2 regions of the Streptomyces sp. P17 genome follow, and region 2 is predicted to be linked to the other one. Evidence: riboswitches for the same ligand, from Rfam matches in the RefSeq annotation. Region 2 holds a riboswitch; the other holds the start of a gene.
The links. Region 2 has a riboswitch for ZMP and ZTP ahead of RMT89_RS35295 (bifunctional 5,10-methylenetetrahydrofolate dehydrogenase/5,10-methenyltetrahydrofolate cyclohydrolase). Riboswitches for the same ligand answer to the same signal wherever they lie in the genome.
Positions count from the first base shown of each region.

Region 1: it holds a riboswitch for ZMP and ZTP, as region 2 does, so the genes downstream of both, RMT89_RS24535 (glycine hydroxymethyltransferase) here and RMT89_RS35295 (bifunctional 5,10-methylenetetrahydrofolate dehydrogenase/5,10-methenyltetrahydrofolate cyclohydrolase) in region 2, are expected to answer to the same signal.

Region 1 covers NZ_JAVRBF010000039.1:17,902-23,780, reverse strand. Annotated here, with positions in the region: gene RMT89_RS24545 (glutathionylspermidine synthase family protein) at 1-332, shown strand, start outside; gene rocD (ornithine--oxo-acid transaminase) at 329-1,534, opposite strand; ZMP/ZTP riboswitch at 1,636-1,725, shown strand; gene RMT89_RS24535 (glycine hydroxymethyltransferase) at 1,760-3,208, shown strand; gene RMT89_RS24530 (hypothetical protein) at 3,263-3,964, opposite strand; gene RMT89_RS24525 (hypothetical protein) at 4,270-5,130, opposite strand; gene RMT89_RS24520 (RNA polymerase sigma factor) at 5,123-5,725, opposite strand; gene trpS (tryptophan--tRNA ligase) at 5,826-5,879, shown strand, end outside.
Region 2 covers NZ_JAVRBF010000078.1:23,624-29,502, reverse strand. Annotated here, with positions in the region: gene RMT89_RS35300 (CU044_5270 family protein) at 1-110, shown strand, start outside; partial or broken gene RMT89_RS35295 (bifunctional 5,10-methylenetetrahydrofolate dehydrogenase/5,10-methenyltetrahydrofolate cyclohydrolase) at 111-946, opposite strand; ZMP/ZTP riboswitch at 1,012-1,095, opposite strand; gene RMT89_RS35290 (nuclear transport factor 2 family protein) at 1,120-1,485, opposite strand; gene RMT89_RS35285 (hypothetical protein) at 1,655-1,951, shown strand; gene RMT89_RS35280 (DNA-3-methyladenine glycosylase 2 family protein) at 2,024-2,989, shown strand; gene RMT89_RS35275 (SDR family oxidoreductase) at 3,050-3,895, shown strand; gene RMT89_RS35270 (S-(hydroxymethyl)mycothiol dehydrogenase) at 3,985-5,070, shown strand; gene RMT89_RS35265 (MBL fold metallo-hydrolase) at 5,070-5,699, shown strand; gene RMT89_RS35260 (SDR family oxidoreductase) at 5,791-5,879, shown strand, end outside.

The DNA of each region.
Region 1 (5,879 bases), on a different contig from region 2:
TCCTCTGGGAGCTCTACCCCGGCCACCCCAACCTGCTCCCCGCCCATCTCGACGGCCCTCACGAGCTCGCCCGCACCGCCGGCTATGTCGCCAAGCCCCTGCTGGGCCGCGAGGGCGCGGGCGTCACCGTCCACGAACCGGGCACCGACCCCGTGGTCCGCGACGAGCCGTGCTGTTACCAGGAGTTGGCCCCCCTGCCCGACTTCGACGGCAACCGGGTCGTCCTCGGCGCCTGGGTCGTCGAGGACGAGTCGGCGGGCCTCGGCATCCGGGAGTCCTCCGGACTCATCACGGACGAGTACGCCCGCTTCCTGCCGCACGTGATCATCTAGACCCGGAGCACCGCCCGGAACTGGGCAAGTCCCCAGTCCAGATCCTCCTTGCCGATCACCAGCGGCGGCGCGATCCGGATCGTCGCCCCGTGCGTGTCCTTCACCAGCACACCCCGGTCCATCAGCTTCTCCGACACCTCCCGCCCGGACCCGTACGCCCGGGCGATGTCCACCCCCGCCCACAGCCCGCGGCCCCGCACGTCCGTCACCCGCCCCATGTCGGCCAGTGCCGCCAGCTCCCGGTGCAGATGCTCGCCGAGCTCCGCGGAGCGCGCCTGGTACTCGCCCGACCGCACCATCGCGATCACCTCCAGCGCCACCGCACAGGCCAGCGGATTCCCCCCGAACGTCGACCCGTGCTCCCCGGGCCGGAACACCCCCAGCACCTCGGCCGAGGACACCACCGCCGATACCGGCACCACACCGCCCCCGAGCGCCTTGCCCAGCACATACATGTCCGGCACCACGCCCTCGTGCTCGCACGCGAAGGTCCGCCCCGTCCGCCCCAGGCCCGACTGGATCTCATCGGCCACGAACAGCACGTTCCGCTCCCGCGCCAGCTCCCGCACCGCCGGCAGATAACCGGACGGCGGCACGATCACCCCCGACTCGCCCTGGATCGGCTCCAGCAGCACCGCGACGGTGTTCTCCGTCATCGCCTCCCGCATCGCCGTCAGATCCCCGTACGGCACGATCTGGAACCCCGGCGTGTACGGCCCGAAGTCCGCGCGCGCCTCCGGATCGGTGGAGAAGCTGATGACCGTCGTCGTACGGCCGTGGAAGTTGCCGCCCGCGACCACGATCTTCGCCATCTCCGCGGGCACGCCCTTGACCCGGTACCCCCACTTCCGGGCCGTCTTCACCGCGGTCTCCACCGCCTCCACGCCGGTGTTCATCGGCAGCACCATCTCCATGCCGCACAACTGCGCGAGCTCCTCGCAGAACGCGGCGTACCGGTCGTGATGGAACGCCCGCGACGTGAGCGTCACCCGCTCCAGCTGCGCCTTGGCCGCATCGATGATCCGCCGGTTGCGGTGCCCGAAATTGAGGGCCGAGTAACCGGCCAGCAGATCCAGATACCGCCGACCCTCCACATCCGTCATCCACGCCCCGTCGGCCGAGGCGACGACGACCGGCAGCGGTGCGTAGTTGTGCGCACCGTGCGCCTCGGCCGCGGCGATGAGGGTTTCCGTAGTGGTCACGGGACCTCCAGAAGACACCGGGAGACAAGCGGGACCCCCTTCCTATCCTTGCTCGGATGGTGGACGCGGGACCTTGACCCGACGGCGCGCCCGGTAGGCTGACGGCGGGCCGTGACTGGCGCGCTGGGATGGGACCGACCATCGGGGAGCGGCCCGGTCGTGACTGTGTGCCGTGCGCCTGGGCCGAACCGTGAACGCTGAACGCCACGCCGTCCGGAGGCCGACTTGTCCGAGCAGCCCCTCTCCAACGAATCCACCGCCTTCCGCGCCGCCCTCGACGTCATCCGCGCCGTGGAGCCGCGGGTCGCCGATGCCATCGGCCAGGAGGTCCACGACCAGCGCGAGATGCTCAAGCTGATCGCCTCCGAGAACTACGCCTCCCCGGCCACGCTGCTGGCGATGGGCAACTGGTTCAGCGACAAGTACGCCGAGGGCACCATCGGCCGCCGCTTCTACGCCGGCTGCCGCAATGTCGACACCGTCGAGTCCCTCGCCGCGGAACACGCCAAGGAACTCTTCGGCGCCCGCCACGCCTACGTCCAGCCGCACTCCGGCATCGACGCCAACCTCGTCGCCTTCTGGTCCGTCCTGGCCGCCCGCGTCGAGGCCCCCGCCCTGGAGAAGGCCGGCGTCCGCCAGGTCAACGACCTCTCCGACGCCGACTGGGCCGAGCTGCGCCAGGCCTTCGGCAACCAGCGCATGCTCGGCATGTCCCTGGACGCCGGCGGCCACCTCACCCACGGTTTCCGCCCGAACATCTCCGGCAAGATGTTCGACCAGCGCTCCTACGGCACCGACCCGGCCACCGGCCTGATCGACTACGCGGCGCTGCGGGTGTCGGCCCGCGAGTTCAAGCCGCTGATCATCGTCGCCGGCTACTCCGCCTACCCCCGTCTGGTGAACTTCCGGATCATGCGGGAGATCGCCGACGAGGTCGGCGCGACCCTGATGGTCGACATGGCCCACTTCGCGGGCCTGGTCGCGGGCAAGGTCCTCACCGGCGACTTCGACCCGGTCCCGCACGCCCAGATCGTCACCACCACCACCCACAAGTCGCTGCGTGGTCCGCGCGGCGGCATGGTCCTGTGCGACGACTCCCTCAAGGACCAGGTCGACCGCGGCTGCCCGATGGTCCTCGGCGGCCCGCTCCCGCACGTCATGGCCGCCAAGGCCGTCGCCCTCGCCGAGGCCCGTCAGCCCGACTTCCAGGACTACGCCCAGCGCATCGTCGACAATTCCCGCGCCCTCGCCGATGGCCTGATGCGCCGGGGCGCGACCCTGGTCACGGGCGGTACGGACAACCACCTCAACCTGATCGACGTGGCCGGCTCCTACGGCCTCACCGGCCGCCAGGCCGAGGCCGCGCTGCTGGAGTCCGGCATCGTCACCAACCGCAACGCCATCCCGGCCGACCCCAACGGCGCCTGGTACACCTCCGGCATCCGCATCGGCACCCCCGCCCTGACCACCCGCGGTCTCGGCACCGCCGAGATGGACGAGGTCGCCGGCCTCATCGACCGTGTCCTCACCACCGCGGAGCCCGGCACCACCAAGTCCGGCGCGCCCTCCAAGGCCGCCCACGTCCTCGACCCCAAGATCGCGGACGAGATCTCCCGCCGGGCGACCGACCTGGTGGCCGGCTTCCCGCTGTACCCCGAGATCGACCTCGGCTGACAAGCGCCCACTGTGGAGTTGTCAAAGAACGTGCGTTTCAAAGAACGGTGACGCTCACAGATCGATGAGCTGCTGTCGTGGCTCCTCCCGCGGCGGTCCCCCTCCAGGGCGGGCCGCCGCGCGGCGTATCGCCAGCGTGCCGCCCACCCCGGCCGCGAAGCCCACGGCCAGGCCCGGTATCGCCCACCACACGGCGTCCGCCGCCGGGACCGAGCCGTCGGTCCCCGCCGAGGCCCCGCTCGCCGGTGCGCCGAGCAGGCCTGCCCGGTCCAGCCGCTCGAAGACCGAGCGCGGTGCCCGATGCCAGCGGATGTCGTCGTCCTCCACATCCGGCGCCGGATCCGAACGCACCCACGGTGTGCCGTCCTCGGCGACGAACAGCTGATCCTGGCGCTCTATCGCCACGTCACCGCCGGGCGGACTGTCGGTCGTGGGCCAGCCGCCCACCCCCGTCAGCCCCCACACCACCGTGATCCGCACCGGCGGATACCGGCCCTCGGACCAGGCCTCCGGCACCCGCTCCGTTCCGGTGTGCATCGGCTCCAGCAACTGCCACAGCCGGGCGAACCGCACCTCGCCGGAGCGCACCGCGGTCGGCTGTCCAGCCCCGCCCGCGACCACCATCGTCAGATCGGGCGGCCGAGCCGCTCGGTCGGCGGCCCCGGCGGCCGGTGCCCCGCCGCACAGCGCCAGCGCCGCCGACACCGGCCCCAGCAGCACGAGCCGCGCCGCGACCCGCCCCCTGCAGCCCCTCATCGGCCTCGACCTCCCCCTACCGATCCCATCCGCCCGTCGCCCGCGCCTCATATGCCCGGACCTCACACGTCCAGCAGCTCCTGCCGGGGCCCCGGCTCCCCTTTCCGACCGCCCATCGCCAACCGCGTGGCGAAGGGCCGCAGTGTCAGCGCCAGCACCGCCAGTCGACGCCGTCCTTCCCTCACCCCGAGCACTCGCCTGCGCATCCGGACCCCCAAGCAGTCGATCGCCGTGCGGCCCGTCCGCGAGCCGCGTGTCACTTCTGGTACACCGCCCGACCCGCCGGGGTTCCCACCCCCGGCCGACTATTCGGAGGACTTCTCCAGCGACTTCGCGATCTCCACCGCTCGCTCCTTCGACGTCACGCCCTCCAGCCGCAGCGTGAGGGTCCGGTCGTCCGCCGCGCTCGTCCCGCGCATCCACAGCAGCGTCGGTCCAGCCGTCCGCTCCTTGCGCGTGTAAGGGGACCCGTCCGCCCCCACCAGCCAGAAACTCAGCAGATGCGGCCGCGCGAACCACAGAGCCGGCTCCGGCACCGAGGCGCCGCCCAGCGTGATCCACTCCGGCTGCTCCCGCACGGTCTTGATGAAGCCGGTGTCCAGGCGCGCCGAGAACTCGTCCAGCCGTATCGTCCGCCCGTCAACCTGCCAGCACAGGCTCACCAGGAACCGCCCCCGAGGCTCGCCGGTCACCGTCACCGCGTCCGGCGCGCCCAGCTCCGGTGGCAGGACCGGCTCGAACCCGGCCCGGCGCTCGGCCTGCGCCAGCGACACCGATCCCTCGCAGCGAGGCACCTCGGCGCTCGCCGACGGACGGGCCGACGGGTCGTAGCGCACCTCGACCCCGCCGAAGCCGAACCAGTCGAAGACCGCCGCCCGCACCGGGGGCGTGAGCACGAGCACCGTGACCAGACCGCACAGCACCGCGGTCAGCGAACGCCACCGCGCCCGCGTCCACCGCCGCGCCGAACGCAGCCGTGCCCCGGCCCCCGCCGGCTCGGCCACCGGCACCGGGATCTGCTCCGCGAGTATCTGCCCCAGCACCCGCTCGACCATCGTCTCGGCGCCGTCCGACCCCGGCCGGTCCAGGGACCGCCCCAGCGACCGCAGCTCCTCCGGCAGCCCGGGGCCGCCGTCACCGTCGTACGAACCGCGCTCCTCACCCATGCTCCTCACCTCCTTCTCCGGGCTCGAAATCCGGCAGCAGTCTGCCCAGCTTGCGCAGTGCGCGATTGAGCCGGGACTTCACCGTCCCCCGGGGCCAGCCCAGCGCCTGGGCCGTCTCCGGCTCGTCCATCTCCAGCAGATAGCGGTAGGTGACGACCAGGCGGTGCTCCTCGCTCAGCTTCTCCAGGGCGCCCAGCAGGGCCGCGCGGCGCTCTGTGCGCAGGGTCGCCGCCGCCGGGTCCGCCGATTCCGGTATCAGCGGCTCGGCCTCCACGAAGGCCGCCTCCCGGCCCGCGAGCGTGCGCTGCCGGGCCGCCGTGCGCACTGTGTTCCTCGTCTCATTGGCGACGATCGACAGCAGCCACGGCCGGAACGCCGAACCGTCCCGGAACCGCCCCAGCGCGCAGTACGCCTTGACGAAGGCCTGCTGCACCACGTCCTCAGCGTCCGCACCGGCCCCGAGCGCGGCGGCCGCCCGCAGCGCGATGCCCGTATGGGCACGCACCAACTCCGCGTACGCCTCCGGCTCCCCGGCGCGTACACGAGCGATCACCGCGGCCTCATCGACGATGCGGCCCCCCTCCCGCGTTCTCACACCCTTGTTACACCGCCGGAGACGGATCGGTTCCCACCTGTTGCCGACCAGTTCCCCATCGGTTCCGGAGCGGGCTCCGGGACCTGAGAGAATGGTGAACATGGCCTCTGATCGTCCCCGCGTGCTCTCCGGAATCCAGCCCACCGCAGGCTCG
Region 2 (5,879 bases):
ACCCGGCCACCGGTACCGTCCTCGGCCTGGAGACCACCTTCACCAAGGACCAGCCGGAATACGGCGTCAAGGCCGGCGACGTCATGGAGTACAGCGCCTGGACGCGGTGATCAGACCCCGAGCTGCCGTGCGGCGGCAGTGACGGTCTGCTCCGGCAGCGTGGCGATCGTCATCGGACCGACCCCGCCCGGCACCGGCGTGATCAGCGAGGCCCGTTCGGCGGCGGAATGGAAGTCGAGGTCGCCGATGTTGCCCGGGTCGTAGCCGGCGTCGATCACGACGGCGCCCGGCTTGATGTCCTGACCCCGGATCAGCCGGGGCCGACCCACGGCGGCGACTACGATGTCCGCCTCCCGGACCGCCGCCGACAGGTCCGCCGTACGGGAGTGGCAGTACGTCACCGTCGCGTCCCGGGCGAGCAGCAGCATGCCGGCCGGCTTGCCGAGGATCGCGCTGCGGCCGACGACCACCGCGCGCTTGCCGGACGGGTCGACGTCGTACGCGTCGAGCAGCCGCACGATGCCGCCGGGCGTGCAGGACACGAAGCCCGGCAGTCCGAAGCTCATCGTGGCGAAGGAGGCGAAGGTGACGCCGTCGACGTCCTTCTCCGGCGCTGTCGCCTCGAACGCGGCCCGCTCGTCGATGTGCGCGCCCATCGGGTGCTGGAGCAGGATGCCGTGCACACCGGGGTCGAGCGACAGCTTTTCGAGCGTCCGCGACCAGTTCCTCGGTGGTCGTGGCCGCGGGCAGCTCCACGTGCCGGGACTCGATGCCGGCCTTGCGGCAGCGGTTGCTTCATCCGGACGTAGAGGACGCATGCCGGGTCCTCGACGGCCAGCACCGTCGCCGGACAGGGCGCCGTGCCGGTGCGTTCGGTGACGTGGGCCGCCCGCTCGGCGGTCTGCGCCACGATGTTCCGGGCGAGAGAGGTGCCGTCCTCCCCCAGAGCCTCAAGGGCCTGGGAGGTGCCCCCAGCCGTGCCAGAGACATGATCCAGCTGGGCCGGTGTTTCCGGTTCGCCCAGGCGCACGGCATCGACTCTGCGGAACCGCTCCCGGGTGGTGCTCCACCTCAGCGCCAGTCACGGCCCGCCCCCACCCGGACCGAGGCTCCTTTCGGCTATTCGTCCCAGGCCTGGATCATCGTCTGCTCGACGATCTTGCCGTCCCGCAGGGACGCCATCGACTCGGCGAGCACACGTACTCCGTCGGCGTACTGACAGGACTCGCTGAAGGCGACGGTGTCGCCCTCGACGACACAGCGCTCCAGCTTGTGGGTCATGTCGCGGCTGTAGACGTCGTCCAGCAACTCGCTGATCTCGTCACGGCCGTGCAGGACCCGGGGACTGCTGGGCTGGGTGTTGCGGTCCACGACGCGTAGTTCGGCGTCGTCCGCGTAGAGCGACAGCAGTGTCGTCGCGGTGTCTCCCTCGATGCCCCGGCGCAGGGCTTCGGTGTCGAAGCCGGGGCGTGCCGCAGTGCCCATGGTGACCTCCTCGAAGGCCCGCGGCCTCCGGGGAGCGGGCCGCGCGGCCTCTCCTTCGAGGCTCCTCCGCCCGGGCGGGCTCGGCAAGCGCAGCCGCCGCGGTCCGCCTGACGGGTGAGCCGCGCCGTGCGGCCGTGTCCGGCGGGGGCCCGTCGGCGTTGCTCCGGACATGATCTCAACACGACGTATCGTCGCCGCCGTCGGTCTGGCCGCCGCGGCCACCGGCCTCGCCGCGCCGCTGGCGAGCGCGGCCGAGGCGGAGGCCCCCAACGCCGGTTCGCTCAGCCCGATGAGGATGCTCGACTCGCTCACCGTCAGCGACATCCCCGAGGAGCGCAAGGCGGAGATCCCGCGGCCCTCCGCGCAGCTGAACCAGCTCAACCGGGTCGACGAGCTGAACCAGTTGTACCAGGTCACCGACATGGTCGCCCCGGTCACGGGTCTGCTCCCCGGCATCGAGTACTGACCCGCCGCACCCCCGGGGGCCGTCCGCACAGCCGGGCGGCCCTCGGCATGTCCTCCCGGGAGATGGTGAGCGATGCCGCAGCCACCGGACCGGTCCGTGCACTGGCAGCCCGGCTTCCCCGTGGACGCCCGCCTGACCTTGGAGAGCCTGCGTCGGGGCCCCTACGACCCCACGCACCGGGTCGATCCCGACGGCACCGTGTGGCGCACCGCGCTGACCGTCTCGGGGCCGGTCACCTACCGCATCCGCAAGCAGCGCCTGGACGACGTCCACATCGACGCCTGGGGACCCGGATCGGCCGAACTCGCCGACTCCGTCCGCCGTGAACTGGGCGAGGGCGACCGGCCCGAACTGTTCCGGCCCCGGCACCCGGTCCTGCGTGGCGCGGTGCGCCGGCTGCCGGGCCTGCGCGTCCCCCGCACGGGACGGCTCTTCGAGGCCCTCGTCCCCGCCGTACTGGAACAACGCGTCGTCGGCCTGGACGCCGCCGCGTCCTTCACCCGCCTGACGCTGCTCTACGGCGAGCCAGCGCCCGGCCCGGCCCCCGGCGGGATGCGTCTGCCGCTTCCACCCGGGACCTGGCGGACCGTCCCGAGCTGGGAATGGCGCCGGGCGGGCGTGGATCTGCACCGTTCCGGCACCGTCATCGAGGCCTCCCGCCACGCGGCGCGGCTCGACCGCGCGGCCGGTGATCCGGCGCACGCCTACGCCCTGATGGCGAAGCTGCCCGGCGTAGGGGTCTGGACCGCCGCCCAGGTCGGCCACCGCGCCCTGGGCGACGCGGACGCCCTGCCGCTGGGCGACTACCACCTCGGCACTCTGACGGGCATGGCCCTGTTGGGCCGCCCCTTGGCGGACGACGAGATCGAGCCCTTCTACGAGCCCTTCCGCCCGCACCGCTACCGGGTCGTCCGCCTGCTCGAACTCACCTACGGCGCCGCCCCGCGGCACGGCCCCCGCGCACCCCGCGCGGGTCCGTTCGGCGGCGGCGCCAAGGCGTCGCGCAGGGCCGGCCCCTGGCGTGTCAACCACAGGTGACCGCACACACGCCTGATACGGATCGATCCTGGCCACCTCGCCCCCGCAAGGAGATCCCCCATGGCCGCCACCGAGCCCACCTACGCCGTCACCGGTGCCTCCGGCCGCCTGGGCGGGCGTATCGCCCGGCGGCTGGCCGCCGCCGGCCTCCCGCAGACCCTCCTGGCCCGCACGCCCGCCCGCGCACCAGAACTGCCCCGCGCCACCGCGGTGCCCGGCGCCTACGACGACCACGACGCCGTCGTGCGCGCCCTGCGCCCCACCGACCGGGTCCTGATGGTCTCCGCCTCGGAGACCCCCGAGCGGGTCCAGCAGCACCGCACCTTCATCGACGCCGCCGCCGCGGCCGGGGCCGCGCACCTGGCGTACATCTCCTTCTACGGCGCCGCCCCCGACGCGACCTTCACCCTGGCCCGCGACCACTGGCACACCGAGCAGCACATCCGCGCCAGCGGGGTGCCGTTCACCTTCCTGCGGGACAACCTGTACGCCGACTTCATGCCCGCCCTCGTCGGTGAGGACGGCGTCATCCGCGGCCCCGCGGGCGCCGGCCATGCCGCCGTCGTCGCCCAGGACGACATCGCCGACGCCGCCGTCGCCGTCCTGCGCGACCCGGCCGAGCACGCCGGACGCACCTACGAACTGACCGGCCCCGAGGCGCTCGGCCTCATCGACATCGCCGCCACCATCGCCGCCGTCACCGGACGCCCCGTCTCCTACGTCCCGGAGACGGTCGAGGAGGCCTACGCCTCCCGCAAGGGCTCCGGCGCCCCCGACTGGCAGCTCGACGCCTGGGTCTCCACCTACACCGCGATCGCCGACGGCTCCCTGGCCGCGGTGACCACCGCGGTCGAGGACCTGACCGGCCACCCCGCCACCTCGCTTGAGCAGGTGCTGCGGGCCTGAGCGCTTGTCGCCCGTACATGCCGTTTCCGATCAGTCACGCGTAGGGTCGAGAAGACGGACACCCGGCCTACGGAAGAGGGGTCAGCACCATGGCGCAGCAGGTTCGCGGCGTGATCGCACCGGGCAAGGACGAACCGGTACGGGTGGAGACGATCGTCGTGCCCGACCCGGGTCCTGGCGAGGCCGTCGTACGGATCCAGGCCTGCGGTGTCTGCCACACCGATCTGCACTACAAACAGGGCGGAATCTCCGACGAGTTCCCCTTCCTGCTGGGCCATGAGGCGGCGGGCGTGGTCGAGTCGGTCGGCGACGGCGTCGCCGATGTCGCCCCCGGAGACTTCGTCGTCCTCAACTGGCGTGCCGTGTGCGGGCGTTGCCGGGCCTGTGTGCGCGGGCGGCCCTGGTACTGCTTCGACACCCACAACGCCAAGCAGAAGATGACCCTCGCCGACGGCACCGAGCTCTCCCCGGCCCTCGGCATCGGCGCCTTCGCCGAGAAGACGCTGGTGGCGGCCGGCCAGTGCACCAAGGTCGACCCGGCCGTCTCTCCGCAGGCCGCGGGGTTGCTGGGCTGCGGTGTGATGGCCGGCATCGGTGCCGCGATCAACACCGGGCAGGTGGGCCGGGGCGACACGGTCGCGGTCATCGGCTGCGGGGGCGTCGGGGACGCCGCCATCGCCGGGGCCCACCTGGCCGGCGCGGCGAAGATCATCGCCGTCGACATCGACGACCGCAAGCTCGAAAAGGCCCGCACCATGGGCGCCACCGACCTCGTGAACTCCCGCGTGGCCGACCCGGTCGAGACGATCCGCGAACTCACCGGCGGCTTCGGAGCCGATGTCGTCATCGAGGCCGTCGGCCGCCCCGAGACCTACAAACAGGCCTTCTACGCCCGCGACCTGGCCGGAACCGTCGTCCTGGTCGGCGTCCCCACACCCGAGATGAAGCTCGAACTCCCGCTCCTCGACGTCTTCGGCCGCGGCGGCGCCCTCAAGTCGTCCTGGTACGGCGACTGTCTGCCCTCCCGCGACTTCCCGATGCTGATCGACCTGCATCTGCAAGGGCGCCTGGACCTGGAGGCGTTCGTGACGGAGACCATCGAACTCACCGATGTGGAGAAGGCCTTCGAGCGGATGCACGAAGGTGACGTCCTGCGCTCGGTGGTGGTGCTGTGATGGCCGCCCGTATCGAACGCCTCGTCACCTCCGGGCAGTTCAGCCTCGACGGCGGCACGTGGGACGTCGACAACAACGTCTGGCTCGTCGGGGACGAGCACGAGGTCGTCGTCATCGACGCCGCCCACGACGCCGCCGCCATCGCCGAGGCCGTCGGCGACCGCAGGCTGACCGCCATCGTGTGCACCCACGCCCACAACGACCACATCGACGCCGCCCCCGCCCTCGCCGACCGCACCGGCGCCACCATCTGGCTGCACCCCGACGACCTGCCGCTGTGGAAGCAGACCCACCCCGACCGCGACCCCGACGCCCACCTCCTGGACGGCCAGGTCATCGAGGCCGCCGGCGCCGACCTCCGAGTCCTGCACACCCCCGGGCACGCGCCCGGCGCGGTCTGCCTGTACGACCCCGGACTCGGCACCGTCTTCACCGGCGACACCCTCTTCAAGGGCGGCCCCGGCGCCACCGGCCGCTCCTACTCCCACTTCGCGACGATCATCGACTCGATCCGCGACCGCCTGCTCACCCTCCCGCCCGAGACGAAGGTCCTCACCGGGCACGGCGACGGCACCACGATCGGCGCCGAGGCCCCGCAGCTGGAGGAATGGATCGCCCGGGGCCATTGACGGCTCGGTCGTGACCCGCCGCAAAAAGGTGACAGAGGATGTCCGGCTTACCGGGGATGGTGAAGCAAAGCCGTCACACGGAAGGCCGGACATGTCACAGCCACTGAAGGGCAAGGTCGCCCTCGTCGCCGGAGCCAGCCGGGGCGCCGGACGCGGGATCGCCGTGGAGCTCGGCGCGGC